2 regions of the Arthrobacter sp. TmtSoilC77 genome follow, and region 2 is predicted to be linked to the other one. Evidence: riboswitches for the same ligand, from Rfam matches in the RefSeq annotation. Region 2 holds a riboswitch; the other holds the start of a gene.
The links. A riboswitch is a leader RNA that binds a small molecule or an ion and turns the genes downstream of it on or off. The one in region 2 is predicted to bind cyclic di-AMP.
Positions count from the first base shown of each region.

Region 1 (3,396 bases), 3.6 Mb from region 2:
GCGTAACCCGGCGTGGGTGCCCCTTGTTGGGTTTGCGACCTGGAGACTAGGCTGGCCGGGCAAGCACAAAAGTAAGTTTGCTTAGGAAGGGTGACCATGACCAGCTATGACCCTGAGGACGATCCCCGGACCTTCGGAGTTTCCGGCGACGCCGAGCCAGCCGACACGACAGGCGACACCGCTGGCGTCACTGCCGGCGACACCGACGATGTCCACACGGATCCCGACATGCGCCAGGACGAGGACGACGATCCCGCAGCTTCCGCCAACCCCGATCCCCTGGACGGCAACGTCACGGGACTCGAGCCTGGAGGCGGCGTACCTCCGGGCGAAACCCCACCGGCGGAGGGCAGCATGAGCAGCGACCAAGGACACGAAGAGTAGCTCGTCTCCAAGCCGCTATCCCGTCGCTGGCCAGCAACGCATGAGCGGGCCAGCAACGTATTAGCGGGGGCAACGTATTAGCGGCGACCCATTCCGGTTACGGCAGCCTCAGTATCTCCCCGAGGTCATAGTCAGCTGGCTCCTCCAGCTGCGAATAGGTACAGCTCTCCGGAGTCCGGTCCGGCCGCCATCGACGAAACTGGGTGGTGTGCCGGAACCGGTCGCCTTCCATGTAGTCATAGGCAACCTCGATGACGAGCTCGGGCCGAAGGGGAACAAAGGAGAAGTCCTTGCCGCCGCTCCACCGGCTTTGCGCGCCCGGCATCCGGGAACCAGTAGCGGCGGCATCTCCTTGGTCGGCCCACTGACCCCAAGGATGTTCGCTGAACTCCGTCTGGTATGGCTCAAGTTCAGCCACCAGGCTTTCGCGCTTGGCCATGGGAAAGGAAGCCACCACCCCAACGTGCTGCAGCTGGCCGGCGTCGTTATACAGCCCAAGCAGCATCGACCCGACAACCTTTCCCGTTTTATGCCAGCGGAATCCGGCTACCACGCAGTCCGCGGTCCGTTCATGCTTGGTTTTGAACATGACGCGCTTATTCGGTTGATACGTCCCCTCGAGCGGTTTGGAAAGTATGCCGTCAAGCCCGGCGCCCTCGAGCTGCACGAACCACTCCTGTGCTTGATCGAGTTCCGTCACCGCCGGTGTTACGTAAACGGGCGCCTCAGCCTTGGCCAGTGCCTTCTCCAAGGCGGCGCGACGCTCGGAAAACGGCTTGTCCATAAGGTTCTCGTCTCCCAGCGCGAGGATGTCGAATCCGATGAAGGAGGACGGGGTGCTTTCGGCCAGCATCCGCACACGGCTGTCGGCGGGATGGATGCGCTGCTGAAGACCCTCGAAATCGAGCCTGTTCCCAGTTATCAGGACGATCTCGCCGTCGATCACGCATTTGTCCGGGAGATTCTTCCGAAGGGCTTCCACCAGCTCAGGGAAATACCGTGTCATGGGACGTTCGTTTCGGCTACCCAGGATGATCTCATCGCCATCTTTGAAAACGATGGTCCTGAACCCGTCCCACTTTGGCTCAAAATGACCCACATCAGGGATCGAAGGAACAGACTTGGCAAGCATGGGCGAAATGGGCGGCATCACTGGGAGGTCCATACGACTATGTTCTACCTGCCGCCCGCGGCGGAAGCTAGTCTTGGGCCATGGATATCTTGGCCGTACTAGTGGCAGTGCTGGCAGCACCTGCCCTCATTGCGGCCCTTTGGTTCTGGGTCTTGCGCCAGAACAGCAAGGGTAAAGTCCGGCGCGGCGCCACGGGTGGGATGCTTGGTGTGGCAGACGAAATTTTCCGACCCGAGACCCATTACGCACACCAAGTCCAAAGGATCCAGTACGAGCTGCCAGCCCCGGCTCCGGCCCCGGAGCCTAAGTCCTAACGGGCCTTCGAGCCGGAAGGCGTCCCGCCCGTTACATTAATGTGACTTTGCTATGCCGCTCATGTACCGTCGAAGAGCGACCCTCATCTCCGCCGGGCCGCTTCCGGGTTGACGCCGAGCTCTGCCGCAAACCGGAATCCGCCAGACCCGCGGCAGAGACGGGGGACCCAGAGTTCCCGGGCCTGATTTTCCCTAGGCCCTTGGGGTGAAGCCGCCATGTGCGGCCGGACGGCCTCGTCCGAACCCGACAGCTAACCTCGCAGGCGTTGAGAGGCAACCACCATGTCCCCAACCATGGATCAGCCGCGCCGCGCCCAAATAGCGCGCGAGCGTACCCAGCCAACCGGACGCCGTCGGGCCCAACCCAGCGGATCCTCCACCAGCACGCCGGAAGCAGAAGCAGGTTTAGCAGACACGACGCCGGAACCCGCCACTCCTTCTATTCCCGCCTCTGCTTCCAATCCCCAAACTGCGGCACCCACTACGCGCGCGGCCGCTCGGGCGGCAGAGCGTGAACGGGCAGCCCAGGCAGCTATTTCTGCTGAGACAGTCCCCACTGAAACTGCTCCAGCAGAAACAGCACCAGCGGATTCTGCTCCAGCAGTGACAGCTCCGGCGGACCCTGCTCCCCTGGAGCCGGCAACTGCTGCGATTCCAGCTGTTCAGGCGCCCGAACCGGTCGCGTCCGAACCCGCAGCGAATCCCGAACCTGCCACCGCTGCCATCCCGATCGTTCAGCGGCCCGAACCGGTCGTGCCCGAACCCGCGGCGAATCCCGAACCTGCCACCGCTGCCATCCCAATCGTTCAGGCTAAGAGCCCCGCACAGCTCGCCGCAGCCGCGACCGCCGCCTCTGGTCTCGCAAGCCGGAAAGCCCTTCGCGCACAGGAATCCGGGAGCGGTACGGCCCGAAAGTCGGCAAGTGCTGGCGAAACCCCGGCAGGCGGCGCCCCTGCCTTCGGAGCTTCATCCTTGGGTGGGTCATCACTGGGTGGATCATCCTTCAGCCATGAACCACACGCCGTGCTCACCAAGGCCGCCTCGGTCAAAACAATGGGCCAGCGCATGGCAGTCGTCGCTGGGGCCTTGGGCTTGGTATTGACCGTTGGCACCATGAGCCAGGCCTTCGAGCTTCCCTTCTTCGGGCAGGAAACACCGGCCCAGGAAGCAAGCGACGCAAAGACGGGTAGCGACAGCAGGCAGTCAACTTCGGCTACCCCTGCACCCAGCTCGTCCTACGCCAGCGCCTCAGCGTCGTCGGCCACCAGCGAGGCCGGAAAGCCGGCAACCGTAGCAACGCAGTCGTCAGGAGAGGCACCCGACCAGGCGCCGTCGTCGTCCCTTCCGACTCCGCAAGTGTCACTCGCGGATCCTGTTTGGGTGCCTTCGGCAGTCCCGTCGGCTGTTGTTCCCGTCCCGGGCGTGACAACTCCTGTTCCAACCCAGCCGGCCCCGAGCCCGGTTCCGTCGGACACGGTCACCACCCCACCTGCCACGACGACGCCGACCCCCACCGGCACTCCGGCACCTACTCCAACACAGGCTCCGACACCAAAGCCAAAGCCG
Region 1 is NZ_AP046050.1:4,461,408-4,464,803, forward strand. Features, by position in the region: gene AC6I99_RS20605 (DUF6480 family protein) at 97-384, shown strand; gene AC6I99_RS20610 (ATP-dependent DNA ligase) at 482-1,549, opposite strand; gene AC6I99_RS20615 (hypothetical protein) at 1,597-1,830, shown strand; cyclic di-AMP (ydaO/yuaA leader) riboswitch at 1,960-2,110, shown strand; gene AC6I99_RS20620 (hypothetical protein) at 2,113-3,396, shown strand, end outside.
Region 1: it holds a riboswitch for cyclic di-AMP, as region 2 does, so the genes downstream of both, AC6I99_RS20620 (hypothetical protein) here and AC6I99_RS04155 (aggregation-promoting factor C-terminal-like domain-containing protein) in region 2, are expected to answer to the same signal.

Region 2 (3,396 bases):
CGCGGTTGGTCCTGGTGGCGATGGCATTGCTGGTGGCGATTTGCGGTGCAGTTGGAGTGGTTAGTTACGCCTCCATGGACATGTACTTCAACAAACAGCTCGACAAGCAGTTGGAGCAGGCGTCAGGCCGCGCGAATGACTTCGGCAGACCGCCGTCGAACTTTCCCTCCAGCGGTCGGCCGGATCCCCTTGAGGCCCGTGGCCAAGGCGCCGGGACACTTAACGCGAGGATCGATGGTTCCACGGTCATCAACTCGGGCTTCCTCAACGCAAACGGTCGCCGCGTCGCACTCTCGGCAGAAGACAAGCAGATCCTGCTCTCGCTCCCCCGCGACAACCGGCCCGTAGACCGTTCATTGTCCAACGGCGACTATCGGCTGGTGGCAGTTGAGACCAATTACGGCGATGTGATTGCGACAGGCCTGCCGTTGGCTGACAAGCAAAATGCCGAGGCCTCGCTGGTATGGACCATGGTGTTTGTTTCACTTGGCGGCCTGGTGCTGATCGGCCTCGCCGGCACCGTGATCATCCGCCGGACCATGCGGCCACTGGAGCAACTCTCGGAGGTTGCAACGAAAGTATCGCGCCTTCCCCTCGACGCCGGTGAGGTGGCACTCGCGGTGCGCGTACCGCCGTCGGCCGCTCATCCTGGAACTGAAGTGGGCAGCGTGGGCCACGCTTTGAACCAAATGCTCAACAACGTTTCCAGGGCCCTGGAAGCCCGTCAGGAGAGCGAAACCAAGGTCCGGCAGTTCGTTGCCGATGCCTCCCACGAACTTCGGACACCGCTGACCGCCATCCGTGGATACACCGAGCTGCTTCGTATGACGGAGAACTTCACGGAGGACGGCAGGAAGTCGCTGGCGCGGGTCCAGAGCCAGTCGGAACGGATGACCACGCTTGTGGAGGACCTGTTGTTGTTGGCGCGTCTGGACGAAGGCCAGCCGTTGAAGGTCACGGATGTGGACCTGACGCAGCTGGTGATCGAGACAGTCAGCGACGAAAAGGTGATGGCACCGGACCACATCTGGAAGCTCCAACTCCCTGACGAGCCCATTACGGTGCGCGGGGACGCAACCCAGCTGCATCAGGTGCTGGCCAATCTGCTGTCCAACGCCCGCAAGCACACCGATCCCGGTACCACGGTGGTCACAGGCGTCATGCTTTCCGCCGACGGTAGCGCGGTGGTCACGGTCACGGACAACGGGCCTGGTATTCCGGCTGCTTTCCAGGGGCGTATCTTCTCGCGTTTTGCCCGGGCTGACGCGGCGAGATCGGGGTCGGAAGGGACCTCAGGATTGGGCTTGTCAATCGTCGAATCCATCGTCCAGGCGCATGGCGGCAGTGTGGAAGTAACGTCCCAGCCGGGACGCACGGAGTTCACTCTCCGACTCCCCGCAGCTTTGAACGAACGCATATAACGAATCGGGCAACATGACTCGCCGTGAGCGTGATCTCTGTTACCCAAATGTGACTTAAGCCGAAACCTCCTGTACCTTCGAAAGGGTGGGTCGCCCCTAACTGGCCCACACCCGGGATGCGCCGAGCTCTGCCACTTCCCGGAGTTCCGTTCTCATTCGAGGCAGAGACGGGGGACCCAGAGTCTCCGGGCACAGTACTTTCCTTGCCCTTGGGGTGAAGCCGCAGCTACGCGCGCGGCCGGATGACCTCATCCGAACCCGACAGCTAACTCCGCAGGCGCTGAGAGGTAATCACACATGTCTGAATTCAACGATCAGACGCGCCCTTCCGCGCGTCACCGTGACGAACACAACGCTCCCCTGACGAAGTCGCAAAGCGTTCTGAAGAACGCTGCACGCCGCGGCAAGACCGGGCAACGAATGTCTGTTGTTGCAGGAGTCGTTGCCGCAGCATTGGGCGTCGCATCGCTTGGCCAGGCCGCAAACGCCGCATTCAATCTCCCCGAAACGAGCCGGGCGTCCGAGACGCAGGCTACCGCCCAGGCCAGCAACAAAACAGCTGAAATCTCGGCGTCCCTGGATGCTGCTGCCAAGAAGGGCGCTGCAGACAGGGCCGCTGCAGACCAGGCAGCTGCCGCACAAGCCGCTGCCGAAAAGGCTGCGGCCGAGAAAGCTGCCGCCGACCAGGCAGCTGCCGCACAGGCCGCCGCCGAAAAGGCTGCCGCTGATGCAGCCGCCAAGCAGGCTGCCGATGCCGCCGCTGCTGCAGCCGCAGCCGCAGCCGCCACTCCCAAGGCCGTGGACGATCCCGCCGCTGCCAAGGCATACGCCGCCAGCATCCTCGCCAACTACGGCTGGGGTCCGGGCGAAATGACTGCCCTGAACACACTGTGGGAGAAGGAATCCAACTGGCGGACCACCGCGACCAACACCTCCAGTGGTGCCTACGGAATCGTGCAGTCATTGCCCGCTTCGAAGATGGCAACCGCAGGCGATGACTGGCTGACCAACTACCAGACCCAGATCAAGTGGGGCCTGAACTACATCAAGGAACGCTACGGTTCCCCCTCGGCGGCCCTTGCCTTCCACTTGGCCAACAACTGGTACTAAGCCAACTCGATAAGCAGGCTTGAGCCCACCCCAGCGGGCTCAAACCATGCAGGGCCCGATTGCCGCCCCGCTTTCCGCCGTTCGCAGCAGTGATCTACTGATGCGCCCGGGCGGGAGGCGGGGCGGTTTTCGCCGCACCAAGGCCGAAGCCTGGTTCTTTGACGCCGGAGCCGGGTGATCACAGAGCGAGCGTTCTGGTCCACACATCAGCGACCTCCCGTCATTCTGGTCGACCCCCGGTTCAAGGACGGATGGCTGATTCGAGATGGCAGCCACAGGAGGCTGCCAGCGACGGAACACTTTCAATTCCCAAGGGCGCATCATCAGCGATGCTTCAGTGGCATAGTTGCCAAGCACCTGGTCCGCAGAAGCCCAGGAAGCGTCATCGATGTCCGCTTCTACTTCGCGATCTGAGAAGTTGCCGAGGACAAGCATCTCCACTCCGTCCAGGGAACGCACAAAAGCATAGACATTCCGGTCGAAGGGCAAGAGCATCCTGAAGTCGCCGTGCGAGATCACAATATCGGAGTGGCGCAACCCGATTAGTTGCCTGTAGAACGTGAATACAGATTCCGGATCATCGATTTGTGCCTCGGCGTTGATGGAACTGGAATTGGGATTCACCCCTATCCATGGCGTGCCATTGGAGAAACCAGCCCCGGGAGTCGAATCCCAGTGAAACGGTGTGCGGGCATTGTCGCGGTTAAGAGGACGCACCGCCTTCAGGATTTCTGCCTCAGATTGTCCACCGTGCCCGCTAGCTTCCCGGTGACTTCAATGTCCCTGTGCTCGCTGATCGCGTCAAAAACCATATTGGTCATACCCAGTTCCTCACCCTGGTAAACGTAGGGAGTGCCCCGGTGGA
Region 2 is NZ_AP046050.1:863,578-866,973, reverse strand. Features, by position in the region: gene AC6I99_RS04160 (sensor histidine kinase) at 1-1,421, shown strand, start outside; cyclic di-AMP (ydaO/yuaA leader) riboswitch at 1,556-1,713, shown strand; gene AC6I99_RS04155 (aggregation-promoting factor C-terminal-like domain-containing protein) at 1,719-2,531, shown strand; gene AC6I99_RS04150 (alpha-amylase family glycosyl hydrolase) at 2,571-3,248, opposite strand; gene AC6I99_RS04145 (alpha-glucosidase) at 3,254-3,396, opposite strand, start outside.